One region of the Streptomyces sp. NPDC005808 genome, then DNA from elsewhere that is predicted to be linked to it. Evidence: riboswitches for the same ligand, from Rfam matches in the RefSeq annotation. Region 1 holds a riboswitch; the other holds the start of a gene.
The links. A riboswitch is a leader RNA that binds a small molecule or an ion and turns the genes downstream of it on or off. The one in region 1 is predicted to bind glycine.
Positions count from the first base shown of each region.

Region 1 (7,710 bases):
TACGTCCAGGTCTTGCCGCCGTCGCTCGGCACACCCGCGCTCTCGGCGAGGTCCGGGACCAGCTCGTTGCCCTTCTCGCCCGGAGCGGGCTTGAAGGTCATCAGCGGGCGGGCGTACAGCCGGCTGAGGTTGTACATGTACGCGTAGTACGTGTTGCCCGGGTCGAACGAGTCCGGGACGTCGGCGTACTCGTACGTGACCGTCCCACCCTTCTGGGTGGAGGCGTTGACGACGTCCTTGGTCGCTGCGTTGGCCCCAGCTGAATTCGTGTCGTCGTTCGTGTTGTCATCGGCCTTGCTGCAGCCTGCGAGAAGCAGACTCACACTGCCGATGGCCGCAACTGCGGCCAGCGCTGACCTTCGCATGATGTTCGGGTCCCCTCCATTGTCGGAAACTTGATGGACACTCGGCGCTGCCGCAGGGTCAGCGGCTGCGCGGGTCGAGAGCGTCGCGGAGACCGTCGCCGAGCAGGTTGAATGCCAGCACGGTGACGAAGATCGCTAGGCCGGGAACGATCAGGAACTGCGGATCGACCTGGTAATAGGTGACCGCCTCGCTGATCATCCCGCCCCATGACGCCTGTGGGGGCTGGATGCCGACGCCGAGGAAGCTCAGGCTCGCCTCGAAGAGGATGTTGGTCGGGATGAGCAGCGTCGAGTAGACGATGATCGGGCCGACCAAGTTCGGGAGCAGCTCTCGGAAGAGGATGTACGGCCCCCTCGCGCCCATCCCCCGGGAGGCGTCGACGAACTCGCGCTCGCGCAGGGCCAGGGTCTGGCCGCGGACGATGCGGCCCAGGTAGGGCCAGTTGAAGAAGCCGATGATGAAGATCAGCACGCTGATGTGCAGCGGCAGCCCTTCGAGGCCGAACGCGCCGCCCTGCAGCGTCGCGGAGATCGCGATCGCGAAGAGCAGCAGCGGGAAGGCCAGGAAGGTGTCCATCAGCCGGCTGATGATCGTGTCGACCCGTCCGCCGTAGTACCCGGCGACCACCCCGAGGATCGTGCCGATCACGTTCGAAAGGATCGTGGCGCCGAAGGCGACGACCAGCGAGACCCAGGAGCCTTCCAGGATGCGGGTGGCGATGTCGCGCCCGAACTTCGGCTCCACACCGAGCGGGTGCGCCCAGCTCATCCCGCCGAAGTCACCCAGGGGCAGAGAGGTGTTGGGGTCGATCAGGTCCTGGTTGAAGGCGTTCGGGTCGAGTCCGAACACCGCCTGGATGGGGCGCGAGAGCGCCGCCAGCAGGACGAGCAGTACGACGATGACACCGCCGACGACCGCCACCTTGTCGCGCTTGAAGCGCGTCCAGGCGATCTGCCCCAGGGAACGACCCTCGATCTGCCCCTTGTCGACACCGGCCAGCACAGCCTCCGGCTGTACGCCCGTTTCCGACCCGGTGGTCTCGATCGGTGCGGTCACAATGACCCGACCCCTCTGACCGGTGGTGACCGGCCTACGCCTGCCGCTGTCTGCGGCTTGGTTCACTTGCATGCCGGAAGCGGCCACAGATGATGCGGCCTGGAATCCCGGGCTGTTCCGAAGACTTGCACTCACTCACAGGGTCGAGGACCCCATGCCTGACACGGGAGTCTTCATGGCCGCCACGATCACGTGCCAGGCCTGACGGAGAAAGTATGCGCAACCGTGATGCGGTTAAGTGGATTCCGTTATCCGAACAGTGGGTAACAGGGGGCGGACAGGGGGCAGTTGTGGTGAAAGGGGCCATGGGGCGCCCTTTCGGCCGGTGTCAGCCTCAAAGGGGACATCCAACCCTTACGCCTGCCGCCCCGCAGGTCAGACACGAAGTCACGGCACGCGGAGATCAGGACATGGCGGGGCCAGGACCGGTTTCGTGGTGGAACAGAGATCAGTATGACCGGGACTGCGGATAGCCGTAGCCACCGGCCACCGGTGCCTGCGCCGGGGCGGCATGCGCCTCTCGGTCGTAGAAGGGCCGCGCGTTGGACCGCAGCCACATCGCCACCGGGTCGTACTCGTCGGACATCGCGACGGTCGAGACGGGCAGCCCGTCCGGCACCGCGCCGATGGACTGCTGCATCATCGCCCGCACCGAGTCGACGGCCGGCGGCGAGGTGTCGTACACATCAAGGCCGATGGCCAGGTAGGGCGCGCCGAGCGCGGGCTGTACCCAGGCCCGGCGCAGCGAGCGCACGGCGGACGTGCGGTGCGCGTTCTGCGTGAGCAGGGCGTAGAACTGGGGGATCTCGATGCCCGGCTCGGAGAGCCTGAGGGGGCCCGCGGGCTGGCGCTCCAGGCCCGTGGCGATACGGCGCAGATCGAGCCAGGGGACGCCGACGCCACCGCCGGGGGCGTGCGGGTTCAGCCAGAGACCGAACTGGTCGGGGTACAGGGTGCGGGCCACGTCCAGGCCGTCGACGACCTCGTACGAACGGTTCCAGCCGCTGGCCGAGAGCTCCTGGGCGGAGGTCACACAAGGCGCGTACCCGAAGCCGTCCACCTGCATGTTTCCGTACTGCGCGTCCGGGGAGCCGGACTGGCCGTGCCAGAGCAGCATCCAGACCTGGCCTGCCGACGGGGCCGCGAGCGCGCGCAGCAGCGCCTCGTAGGCGTCGTAACGCCCGGGCGTCACCTGGCGCAGCATGTGCTCGACCTGCCCGGCCGCGGTGCCGCTGGCGCTCACCTGTACCGCCCCTTCGCGAAGTTGCCCCGGATATGAAACCAGCTTATGCGGCGACCCTGACACCGGTGCGGGACGCTCCGCCGGAAAGCCGCATGAGAGCTGGGGACTTGCTGCCGTCCCGCGTCCGCGGGCCGGTCGTGGTCGCTCGGTCGCCTCTCGGCGGCGACTTCAGTGCCCGTGCTGGTAGAAGGGCCGCACCCGCTCGCGCATCCAGTCGCCCACCGGGTCCTGGGTGATGTCCAGGAGGACGAGGTTCACGGGGCGGTCGACCGGGACCCGGCCCAGCGCACGGCCCAGCGCGTCCAGCGGGAGCGTGCGGGCCTCGCCCTCCCACAGGGAGAGTTCGACGCCGATGAACATCACGGGCGAGCCGCCCTCGATGCTGGCCAGGCAGCGGCGGGCGGTCAGCACCACGCCGGTCCCGGCGAACTCGGCGGAGGCCGCCGACAGGAAGTCCACCGGGTCGTCCTGCCAGTCGGGCTCGAAGAGCCGCACCCGGCCGCCGCTCGCGGATCCGTCCAGCGGCGTGTGCCCGGCGCGGCACAGCTCGGCGACCGCGAGGGGCGGCAGCGGCAGGCCGACCACACCATCCGGGTTGATCACGATGCCGGCCTGCGGGGGCAGCCCGCGGGCGAACTCGACGGCGGGCGCGATCGTGTACGACATGTGCCCGCCGGTGACCTGGCGGAACTGCTCCTCCGAGCTGAAGACAGGGACGTACGCCTGACCCGCGATCTCCAGCGTGGGCAGGTCGAGCGGGCCGCTGTGCGGGCCGCCGCCGTTCGGCAGCGGGACCCAGACGAAGCTGCGGCCCAGCACCTCGACGATGCGGGCACCCGACGAGGGCCCGGCGGGCACGCCGAGGGATGCGGCGAGCACCTCCTCCAGCTCATTGCCCGGCCATCCGCCGTGCGGATGGGGGTGCGCCTGCGCCGGGAGGCCGGGGAAGTCGGGGAATTGCGGGAAGTCCATCTGTCTACCGCCTGCTGTGACCACTGTTCGGGTGTTCGGGTGTTCGAGCGTTCCGGCTGGCAAGGTTAGTGGGCCTGTACGTAATCTCAGCCGCTTCGGCGGTTCCCAGCCCCCTCGGGCCCCCTGCGACCGGCCTCAGCCGCCGAAATCGATCCGGCGCAGCACGTCCGCCGCGTCCCGGTCGATGAGCACCGCGGAACCGCAGCCCTCGGGCAGATCGCCCTTCTCGACGGAACGCAGCAGCCGGGCGACCGCGCCGCGATGACGCCCGAACGCGTACCGCGAAACGCCACGGCCGCGCTCGCGCTGGCCGTCGAGCGCCGTGCCCGGTGTGACGTCGAGCAGCAGCAGGTGCAGCGCGCCGCCGCGACGGCGGGCCTCGCGGGCGAGCCAGCGGCGGACCCAGGCCTGCGTACCGCAGTCGTGTACGACGACTCCGGCGCCGGAGCGCAACGCGCGGTGCAGGCCCGTGTAGTGGGCGAGGCGGACGAGGGGACGGTAGACCGCGTACGGGAGCCAGCGGGACATCCGTCCGTCCCAGCGGTCCCGGGTGTCCTGCGAGTCGACGCGCGGGCCCGAGACGGCGCGTCGCATCAGGGTCGACTTGCCGCTGCCGGGGAGTCCGGTGACCACGACGACGTCGGAGCTGCCGAAGTGCAGGCCGTGCGGGCTGTGTCCGGCACGGTCCCTCAGGTCGCGGACGACAGCCGTCGGGAGCGGGTGGTACGCCTCCCGGGCCGGGGCGCCGGGCTGCTTGGGCAGCGCTAGTCCCGCCGTCGTCGCGTACGCCGTGGTCCTGTTCACCGTGATCGTCCTCCCCATGGGTCTGGAGTCCCATCCCCGCCGAGTGTAAAGAGAAGGTAATGCGCGGTGCTTCCTGTTTCCGTAATCGGACCGCCACAGGCTGGTTACAGGTCACTGTATGACGCTGTGAATGACTGCGGGTCGCTGTTTCGGGTGTGCGAAGGTGCCCCTCCCGTGTCTGGGGGATGCGTGCAATGATGTGCGCGCCAACTGCATACCGGCCGCTTGAATCCGCGCGGGAGAGTTCCGGGACACGTCGTCCTGGGCGCCGAAGGAGCAAGTCCCTCCCTTGAATCTCTCAGGCCCCGTACCGCGCGGGCGAGGCACATCTGAAAAGCGGGCCGCCGACCAGGGGCCCCACCCAAGGTGCAAGTCATGACCACCGTTTCGCGGGGTCGTGATGAACCTCTCAGGTTCCGATGACAGATGGGGAGGAACGACCTCGCCGTCATGCCTTGGGAGCCCCACCGATGAGCAGTAACGCACCCCGTCACACCGCGCTCGATGCCCTCCATCGCTCGCTCGGCGCGACGATGACCGACTTCGCGGGCTGGGACATGCCCCTGCGCTACGGCTCCGAACGCGACGAGCACCTCGCCGTCCGTACGAAGGCCGGCCTTTTCGACCTCTCCCACATGGGGGAGATCACGGTCAGCGGGCCCCGGGCCGCCGCACTCCTCAACTACGCGCTGGTCGGCAACATCGGCTCGGTCGGCGTCGGCCGCGCCCGCTACACGATGATCTGCCGGGCGGACGGCGGCATCCTCGACGACCTGATCGTGTACCGGCTCCAGGAGCACGAGTACATGGTCGTCGCCAATGCCTCCAACGCCCAGGTGGTGCTGGACGCGCTCTTGGAGCGTGCGGCGGGCTTCGACGCCGTCGTGCGCGACGACCGTGACGCGTACGCGCTGATCGCCGTCCAGGGCCCGGAGTCCCCCGGCATCCTCAAGTCCCTCACCGACGCCGACCTCGACGGCCTGAAGTACTACGCGGGGCTGCCCGGCACGGTCGCGGGCGTTGCTGCGCTCATCGCCCGCACCGGCTACACCGGCGAGGACGGCTTCGAGCTGTTCGTCTCCCCCGGCGACGCCGAGAAGGTGTGGCAGGCGCTGACCGAGGCGGGCGCCCCGGCCGGGCTCGTGCCGTGCGGTCTGTCCTGCCGTGACACCCTGCGCCTGGAGGCGGGCATGCCGCTGTACGGGCATGAACTGAGCACCTCGCTCACCCCCTTCGACGCCGGCCTCGGCCGGGTCGTGAAGTTCGAGAAGGAGGGCGACTTCGTGGGGCGCGAGGCGCTTTCCGAGGCCGCCGCGGCGGCCCTGGAAATCCCCCCGCGGGTGCTCGTCGGCCTGATCGCCGAGGGCCGTCGTGTCCCGCGCGCGGGGTACGCCGTCGTCGCCGACGGCAAGGTCGTCGGCGAGGTCACCTCGGGCGCCCCGTCCCCGACGCTGGGCAAGCCGATCGCGATGGCCTACGTCGACGCCGCCCACTCCGCTCCGGGTACCGCCGGAGTCGGTGTGGACATCCGGGGCAGCCACGAGCCGTACGAGGTCGTGGCGCTGCCTTTCTACAAGCGCCAGAAGTGACACTGGCGCACGTGTCGGCCGAACCCGGCCGGGCGTGCCAGACATGACACCGGGCACATCCGCCCAGCTCATCACCCCTCCCCCCGTCATCAGCAGTCCCCCGCGTACAGGAGAATTCAGGCCATGAGCAACCCCCAGCAGCTGCGCTACAGCAAGGAGCACGAGTGGCTGTCGGTCGCCGAGGACGGCGTCTCGACGGTCGGCATCACCGAGTTCGCGGCCAACGCGCTCGGCGATGTCGTCTACGCCCAGCTTCCGGAGGTCGGTGACACGGTGACCGCGGGCGAGTCCTGCGGAGAGCTGGAGTCGACCAAGTCGGTGAGCGACCTGTACGCGCCGGTCACCGGCGAGGTCGTGGAGATCAACCAGGACGTGGTGGACGACCCCGCGCTGGTGAACTCGGCCCCCTTCGAGGGCGGCTGGCTGTTCAAGGTGCGTATCGCGGACGAGCCGGACGACCTGCTCTCCGCCGACGAGTACATCGCTTTCACCGCCGGCTGAGGAGTCGTACGAACATGTCTGTGCTGAACACCCCCCTCCACGAACTCGACCCCGACGTCGCCGCCGCCGTCGACGCCGAGCTGCTCCGCCAGCAGTCCACCCTCGAGATGATCGCCTCGGAGAACTTCGCTCCGGTCGCGGTCATGGAGGCCCAGGGCTCGGTCCTGACCAACAAGTACGCCGAGGGCTACCCCGGCCGCCGCTACTACGGCGGCTGTGAGCACGTCGACGTCATCGAGCAGATCGCCATCGACCGCGTCAAGGCACTCTTCGGCGCCGAACACGCCAACGTGCAGCCCCACTCGGGCGCCCAGGCCAACGCGGCGGCGATGTTCGCGCTGCTCAAGCCGGGCGACACGATCATGGGCCTGAACCTCGCGCACGGCGGGCATCTGACCCACGGCATGAAGATCAACTTCTCCGGCAAGCTCTACAACGTGGTCGCCTACCACGTGGACGACGCCACCGGCCAGGTCGACATGGCCGAGGTCGAGAAGCTCGCCAGGGAGTCCAGGCCGCAGCTGATCGTGGCGGGCTGGTCGGCGTACCCGCGTCAGCTCGACTTCGCCGAGTTCCGCCGGATCGCGGACGAGGTCGGCGCGTACCTGATGGTCGACATGGCGCACTTCGCCGGTCTGGTGGCGGCGGGCCTGCACCCCAACCCCGTGCCGCACGCCCACGTCGTCACGACCACCACCCACAAGACGCTGGGCGGCCCGCGCGGTGGCGTGATCCTTTCCACGGCCGAGCTCGCCAAGAAGATCAACTCGGCGGTCTTCCCGGGCCAGCAGGGCGGCCCGCTGGAGCACGTGATCGCCGCCAAGGCCGTCTCCTTCAAGGTCGCCGCGACGGACGACTTCAAGGAACGCCAGCAGCGGACCCTTGACGGTGCGCGGATCCTGGCGGAGCGGCTGGTCCAGGACGACGTGACGTCGGTCGGCGTCTCGGTGCTCTCCGGCGGCACCGACGTGCACCTGGTCCTGGTCGACCTGCGCAACTCCGAGCTGGACGGACAGCAGGCCGAGGACCGTCTCCACGAGGTCGGCATCACGGTCAACCGCAACGCCGTCCCGAACGACCCGCGCCCGCCGATGGTGACCTCGGGTCTCCGTATCGGTACGCCGGCCCTGGCGACCCGCGGCTTCACGACCGAGGACTTCACCGAGGTCGCGGACATCA
Region 1 is NZ_JBIAIK010000019.1:84,809-92,518, forward strand. It holds gene ACFYPC_RS32335 (ABC transporter substrate-binding protein) at 1-365, opposite strand, end outside; gene ACFYPC_RS32340 (ABC transporter permease) at 424-1,422, opposite strand; gene ACFYPC_RS32345 (enhanced serine sensitivity protein SseB C-terminal domain-containing protein) at 1,871-2,665, opposite strand; gene ACFYPC_RS32350 (enhanced serine sensitivity protein SseB) at 2,834-3,637, opposite strand; gene ACFYPC_RS32355 (AAA family ATPase) at 3,773-4,447, opposite strand; glycine riboswitch at 4,668-4,764, shown strand; gene gcvT (glycine cleavage system aminomethyltransferase GcvT) at 4,912-6,030, shown strand; gene gcvH (glycine cleavage system protein GcvH) at 6,154-6,531, shown strand; gene glyA (serine hydroxymethyltransferase) at 6,546-7,710, shown strand, end outside.

Region 2 (7,710 bases), on a different contig from region 1:
CGAGGAGAGGGCGGCGACAATGCCACTGCCCGTCACCGTGCACCACGCCATGGAGATGCCGAGGATCAGGGTGGCGAGCGCCCGTTGTTCCGGGACGAGGTCGGTGGTCCGGGCAGCGACATTTCCGGTGGTCAGGGCGCGCCGTCTGTTGACCCTGCCCAGTCCGGCCGCATAGGTTTCGGGGACCCGTCAGCCTCAAGTGCGGGTGGAGGGTTTGCCGCCGACCCGTACGCTTCCCATGCCCCTGGAGGGCAGCCGCGGCAGGAGGATCCGTCCATGTCGGCCCTGGTGTGTACGAGGTGCGGTAACCGCAACGCGGAAAACAGCCGTTTCTGCTCCAACTGCGGTGCGCCGCTGCGGGGCGGGGTGACCGCGGAGCGTCCGTCCGAGACGACGTCCACGATCTCCATTTCGGGCCTTGAGGCCTACGACGCCGAGGTGACGGGTCAGACGCTCTCGCCGGCGCTCTCTCCGGAGGCCCAGGCGGCTGTCGACGCGCTGCCGCTCGGCTCGGCGCTCCTGGTGGTGCGGCGCGGCCCGAACTCGGGCAGCCGTTTCCTGCTGGACGGCGAGCTGACCACGGCCGGGCGTCACCCGCAGAGCGACATCTTCCTGGACGACGTGACCGTGTCGCGCCGCCATGTGGAGTTCCGTCGCGTCGCCGACGGCTCGTTCACGGTGGCGGACGTCGGCAGCCTCAACGGCACCTACGTCAACAGGGAGCGGATCGACTCGGTCTCCCTGTCGAACGGCGACGAGGTACAGATCGGCAAGTACCGGCTGGTCTTCTACGCGAGCCAGCGGGGCATCTGACCCTCCCCCGGGCTCCGTCCGGGGGGACCCTCAGGAAGGTCCATGCTTCGATCACCGAGCGGCGGTGCCGGCCACGGTACCGCCGCCACGGACAGCGGACTGATGAGCATCGGCGCGGTGCTCAACGTGCTGCGCGACGAGTTCCCCGAAGTCACGATCTCCAAGATCAGGTTTCTGGAGTCGGAGGGTCTCATCGAGCCGCAGCGGACCCCGTCGGGGTATCGCAAGTTCAGCACCAACGACGTCGAGCGCCTCGGCCACGTCCTGAGGATGCAGCGGGACCACTATCTGCCGCTGAAGGTCATCCGGGAGTATCTGGACGCCCTGGAACGCGGTGAGCCGGTGCGGCTGCCGACCGTGGGGCGCCAGCGCGACTCGGGCGAGGGCGAGCTGCTCTCCGACCCCGACACCCCCACGGCAGCCCGCGTCGGCCGTGCCGAGCTGCTGGCCGCCGCCGAGATCGGCGAGCTGGAGCTCGAGGAGTGGGAGTCGTACGGCCTCATCGTGCCCCTCCCGGACGGGGCGTACGACGCAGAGGCGGTGACTGTCGCCGCGCTCGTCGTCGAGCTGGGCCGGTTCGGGATCGAGCCGCGGCACCTGCGCGCGATGAAGGCCGCGGCCGAGCGTGACGCGGGTCTGGTCGATCAGGTGGTGGCCCCGCTGCGAAGGCACCGCAATCCGCAGACGAGGGCGCACGCGGAGGCCCGTACGAAGGAGCTGGCGGGGCTCACGGTGAAGCTGCACGCGGCGCTGGTGCAGACTGCGCTCGGTGTCCGGCTGCCTTGACGCGGGGCGCTCGGTGCGGCTCGGATCGCCCACCCGTTCCGTGCCCGACTACCCAAACGTCCCGGGCACGGCCTAGGGTTGCTGTGTGAACGAGCTCGATGTCGTAGGTGTCCGGGTCGAAATGCCCTCCAACCAACCGATCGTGCTTCTGCGTGAAGTGGGAGGCGATCGTTACCTCCCCATCTGGATCGGACCGGGGGAGGCGACGGCGATCGCCTTCGCCCAGCAGGGCATGGCCCCGGCGCGACCGCTGACCCACGACCTGTTCAAGGACGTGCTGGAAGCCGTCGGCCAGGAGCTCACCGAAGTACGCATCACCGACCTGCGTGAGGGCGTCTTCTATGCGGAGCTGGTGTTCGCCAGCGGGGTCGAGGTGAGTGCCAGGCCTTCCGACGCCATAGCGCTGGCTCTGCGCACCGGGACGCCGATCTACGGCAGCGACGGTGTGCTGGACGACGCCGGTATCGCGATCCCGGACGAGCAGGAGGACGAAGTGGAGAAGTTCCGCGAGTTCCTCGACCAGATCTCGCCCGAGGACTTCGGCACCAACAGCCAATGAGGACACGGGCCTCGGAGAGCTCCGGGTGGCAATTGCCGGCGGCCAGTGTGGTGCGCCGCGGCTCGCTCAGAGAGCATTCGGCTAGCCTTTCCCCGCGGTGGGGCACGGGAAACCACTCCTAGGGTGATTATCACTCGGCGTGCCGAGTGTGGCGATCGTTGACGCACCCCTGGTGACTGCCTACCGTCGAGAAGGCAGGTCAAGGACGGAGGTCGGCGTGAGAAGCAGCGGCGACGGTACGGCTGGGGGTGCTCCCGGACGCGGTCTGGGGGAGAGCGGCCCGTACCCGCTTCATGGCAACGCGGCCGATCACGTTCCGCGGCGGCCGACAGCAGTGACCGGTGAAGGTGAGGCGGTTTCCGAGGAGATCGGCTACCGCGGTCCCACGGCGTGCGCTGCCGCGGGCATCACCTACCGGCAACTGGACTACTGGGCGAGGACGGGACTGGTCGAGCCGAGTGTGCGGCCGGCCTACGGGTCGGGGACGCAGCGGCTGTACAGCTTCAGGGACGTGGTCGTCCTGAAGATCGTCAAGCGGTTCCTCGACACCGGGGTGTCGTTGCAGAACATCCGCACGACGGTCCAGCACCTCAGGGAGCGCGGTTTCCGGGATCTGGAGCGGATGACGCTGATGAGCGACGGCGCGACGGTCTACGAGTGCACGTCCCCCGACGAGGTCCACGCGCTGCTCCAGGGCGGCCAGGGGGTCTTCGGGATCGCCGTCGGCGTGGTGTGGCGGGATGTCGAGAGCGCGCTCTCGCAGCTGCACGGTGAGCGCGTGGACACCGGCGAGACGCTCGTGAGGAACAACCCCGCCGACGAGCTGGCGCGAAGGCGTAATCGCGCGGTCTGAGGAACTCGGGAACGGAAGAGGCTGATGGTGCCCCGGCTTGCCGGGGCATTGTCAGTGGCGTAAGGCAGCATCGGAGATGTGAGAACCGCGCCCACGATCCTGCATCTCGACATGGATGCCTTCTTCGCCTCGGCGGAGCAGGCATCCAAGCCGAGCCTGCGCGGGAAAGCGGTCGTCGTGGGCGGGCTCGGACCACGTGGAGTCGTCGCCACCTGCTCGTACGAGGCGCGGGTCTTCGGGGTGCACTCGGCGATGCCCATGGCCCAGGCACGCCGGCTCGCGCCGAACGCCGCGTATCTCGTGCCGCGCTTCGGGATCTATCGGGAGGTCAGCGAGCAGGTGATGGGGCTGTTGCGGGCCCTGTCGCCGCTGGTGGAGCCGCTGAGCCTGGACGAGGCGTTCGTCGATCTGGAGGCAGGGGGAGCGGCCTGGGACGGGGTGTCGGCGCGGCTTACCGGGGAGAAGCTGCGCGCGGACATCCGGGCTGTCACGGGGCTCACCGGATCGGTGGGGCTCGCGGCGTCCAAGATGCTCGCGAAGATCGCCTCGGAGCAGGCCAAGCCCGACGGTCTGGTGCTGATAGAGCCGGGGACCGAGCGTGCGCTGCTGGGGCCCATGTCGGTGCGGACGCTGCCGGGCGTGGGGCCGGCGACGGGTGATCATCTGCGGCGGGCCGGCATCACCACCGTCGAGGAACTTGCCGAGGCCGGCGAGGACGAGCTCGTACGGCTGCTGGGGAAGTCCCACGGGCACGCGCTGTACGCGATGGCGCTGGCGCACGACGACCGGCCCGTGGTCGCCGAGCGGGAGACCAAGTCGGTCTCCGTCGAGGACACGTACGACGTGGACATCCATGACCGGGTGCGGGTCGGTCTGGAGGTACAGCGGCTCGCCGACCGGTGTGTGAGGCGGTTGCGTGATGCCGGGCTGTCGGGGCGCACCATCGTCCTGAAGGTGCGCAGGTACGACTTCTCCACCCTGACCCGGTCCGAGACGCTACGGGGGCCCACGGACGACCTCGGGGTGGTGCGGGAGGCGGCCGCGCGGCTTCTTGAGTCGGTGGACACGACCGGTGGCGTACGGCTGCTCGGCGTGGGTGTCTCAGGGCTGGCGGACTACACGCAGGAGGACCTGTTCGCGCAGGCGCAGGCCGCCGCGGGGGAGCTTGCGGCGCAGGAGCACATCGAGGAGGAGGTGGCGGAAGGGTCCGCCGAGGAGCCAGTGCCGCCGGCCGAGCGGCGATGGCCCGCGGGGCACGATGTGCGGCACGCCGAGCTCGGGCACGGGTGGGTGCAGGGCAGCGGGCTCGGGCGGGTCACCGTTCGGTTCGAGACGCCGTACTCCGGGCCCGGGCGGGTACGGACGTTCCGGACCGACGATCCGGAGCTGGAGCCGGCGGAGCCGTTGCCCTTGGTGGCCCAGACCGTTGGTCATCCCCGTGAGGGTTGAGCTGCGGGCCTCACTGCGGACGGGGGTGTAGTTCCCGCGTGGCTGGGTGGCAGTCGCGCGATGCCTTTTGGCGCGGCTTCAGGCTTCGTCAGGGCCCGCCAGGCGGCCGAAGTCGCGATCCGGTGAGGGAGGCGGGGATGTCAGGTCGAGGCCGTAGTGGTGGTAGAGCTGGAGTTCCTGTTCGGGGGAGAGGTGGCGGCCGACGCCGAAGTCGGGCGCGTCCTTGATCAGCGCTCGCTCGAAGGGGATGCGCAGAGTGCCTTCGACGAGTTCGCTGGGTTCCAGGGGCACGAAGGCGTCCCTGCTGAACAGTCCCGTGCGTATGGCTGCCCACTCCGGGATCCCGGTCGCGTCGTCGAGGTAGACCTCGTCGATCGTGCCGATCTTGGCTCCGTTGCGGTCGAATGCCTTGCGGCCGATCAAGTTGCGCGGATCGATGTCGGTCTGCACGGTGCCCTCCGATTGGTCGCAACTCATCCGTAAGCACTACAAAAGAGCAGATTCAGGCAGGTGGCCACTCGAAGGCTCGGGTGTTGTCCGCGCTGGTAGGCTGGCAAACGGCTGCTGACCCTGTGCGGGAGAGTCCTCCGGACACCATCGGAGGCGCCGAAGGAGCAAATCCTCCCCGGAATCTCTCAGGCCCACGTACCGCACGGACGAGGTCACTCTGGAAAGCAGAGCGGGTGCCGATGGGCGCTCGCTCTCACCGACGGTGAAAATCGGGTCGCAGCGGGCGGGCGGTCCGGTGAAGCTCTCAGGTTGAGATGACAGAGGGGGAGGCCGTCGGGGTACCCGTGCCGGGGTGCCCCTCGAAGGTCGCGTCAGACCAGGAGGCCTCCGCAATGACCGCCCCTCGCATTCCACTCTCCGAGCTCGAACAGGGAATCCCCTTCGAGCAGCGCCACATCGGGCCCGACAACGAAGCCCGGGCCAAGATGCTCGCGCAGGTCGGATACGGCTCGCTCGACGAGCTCACCGCCATCGCGGTGCCGGACGTGATCAAGAACGCCGGGGCGCTGGAGCTGCCGGGCGCGCGCACCGAGGCCGAGGTGCTGGCCGAGCTGCGCACCCTCGCGGACCGTAACCAGGTGCTCGACTCGATGATCGGGCTCGGCTACTACGGGACCTTCACTCCGCCGGTGATCCTTCGGAACGTCATGGAGAGCCCGGCCTGGTACACGGCGTACACGCCGTATCAGCCGGAGATCTCGCAGGGCCGCCTCGAAGCGCTGCTGAACTTCCAGACCGTCGTCGCCGAACTGACCGGGCTACCGACGTCCGGTGCCTCGCTGCTCGACGAGAGCACCGCGGCCGCCGAGGCGATGGCGCTGTCCCGGCGCATGGGCAAGAACAAGAAGGGTCTCTTCCTGGTCGACGCGGACGCGCTGCCGCAGACCGTCGCCGTCATCCGGACCCGCGCCGAGCCGACCGGCGTCGAGGTCGTCGTCGCCGACCTGAGCGCGGGCATCCCCGCCGAGATCGCCGCGCGTGAGATCAACGGCGTGCTGATCCAGTACCCGGGCGCCTCCGGTGCCGTACGCGACATCAAGCCGCTTGTCGAGCAGGCTCACGAGCTGGGAGCGGTCGTCACCGTCGCCGCCGATCTGCTCGCGCTGACTTTGCTGACCTCGCCCGGTGAGCTGGACGCGGACATCGCGGTCGGTACGACGCAGCGGTTCGGGGTGCCGATGGCCTTCGGTGGTCCGCACGCCGGGTACATGGCGGTGCGCGAGAAGTTCGCACGCAGTCTGCCGGGTCGGCTGGTCGGGGTGTCCGTCGACGCGGACGGGCACAAGGCGTATCGCCTGGCCCTGCAGACACGGGAGCAGCACATCCGTCGGGAGAAGGCGACAAGCAACATCTGTACGGCTCAGGTGCTGCTCGCCGTGATGGCCGGCATGTACGCCGTCTATCACGGTCCCGAGGGGCTGAAGACGATCGCTCGGCGTACGCACCGGTACGCGACGATCCTCGCCGAGGGGCTGAAGGCGGGCGGAGTCGAGGTCGTCCACGGCGCCTACTTCGACACGCTGACCGTGCGCGTCCAGGGCCGGGCCGCCGAGATCGTGGCGGCCGCGCGTGACCAGGGGGTCAACCTGCACCTCGTCGACGCCGACCAGGTGTCGATCTCGTGCGACGAGACCACCACGCGCAGGCAACTGGCCGCCGTATGGACCGCGTTCGGTGTCGAGGGCGATGTCGAGGCGCTGGACTCGACCGCCGAGGACACTCTTCCGTCCGCGCTGCTGCGCACCGACGAGTACCTCGCGCACCCGGTGTTCCACCAGTACCGCTCCGAGACGGCGATGCTTCGCTACCTGCGCAAGCTGTCCGACCGTGACTACGCGCTGGACCGCGGCATGATCCCGCTGGGCTCCTGCACGATGAAGCTCAACGCGACGACGGAGATGGAGCCGGTCACCTGGCCCGAGTTCGGGCAGTTGCACCCCTTCGCGCCCGCCGAGCAGGCACAGGGTTACCTCACGCTCATCCACGAGCTGGAGGAGCGGCTCGCCGAGGTCACCGGTTACGACAAGGTGTCGCTGCAGCCCAACGCCGGTTCACAGGGCGAGCTGGCCGGTCTGCTCGCCGTACGCGGATACCACCGCGCGAACGGCGATGAGCAGCGCACCGTGTGCCTGATCCCGTCCTCCGCGCACGGCACGAACGCGGCGAGCGCCGTGATGGCCGGCATGAAGGTCGTCGTCGTGAAGACGGCGGACGACGGCGAGATCGACGTCGAGGATCTGCGGGCCAAGATCGAGCAGCACCGCGACGAGCTGTCCGTGCTGATGATCACGTACCCCTCGACGCATGGCGTCTTCGAGGAGCATGTCGCCGACATCTGTGCCCAGGTGCACGAGGCCGGCGGCCAGGTGTATGTGGACGGTGCCAACCTCAACGCCCTTGTGGGACTTGCCAAGCCGGGGCACTTCGGCGGTGACGTCTCGCACCTCAACCTGCACAAGACGTTCTGCATCCCGCACGGCGGCGGCGGCCCCGGCGTCGGTCCGGTCGGAGTGCGCGCGCACCTGGCGCCGTATCTGCCCAACCACCCCTTGCAGCCGGCGGCCGGTCCCGCGACCGGTGTCGGCCCGATCTCGGCCGCTCCGTGGGGTTCCGCAGGCATCCTGCCGATCTCGTGGGCGTACGTCCGCCTCATGGGCGGCGAGGGGCTGAAGCGTGCCACGCAGGTGGCCGTGCTGTCCGCGAACTACATCGCCAAGCGCCTCGAACCGCACTACCCGGT
Region 2 is NZ_JBIAIK010000024.1:67,089-74,798, reverse strand. It holds gene ACFYPC_RS34980 (FHA domain-containing protein) at 1-813, shown strand, start outside; gene ACFYPC_RS34975 (MerR family transcriptional regulator) at 856-1,599, shown strand; gene ACFYPC_RS34970 (bifunctional nuclease family protein) at 1,685-2,158, shown strand; gene ACFYPC_RS34965 (MerR family transcriptional regulator) at 2,376-3,011, shown strand; gene ACFYPC_RS34960 (DNA polymerase IV) at 3,090-4,460, shown strand; gene ACFYPC_RS34955 (PRC-barrel domain-containing protein) at 4,539-4,910, opposite strand; glycine riboswitch at 5,026-5,121, shown strand; gene gcvP (aminomethyl-transferring glycine dehydrogenase) at 5,303-7,710, shown strand, end outside.
Region 2: linked by a shared signal. The riboswitch ahead of gcvP (aminomethyl-transferring glycine dehydrogenase) and the one ahead of gcvT (glycine cleavage system aminomethyltransferase GcvT) in region 1 are both predicted to bind glycine.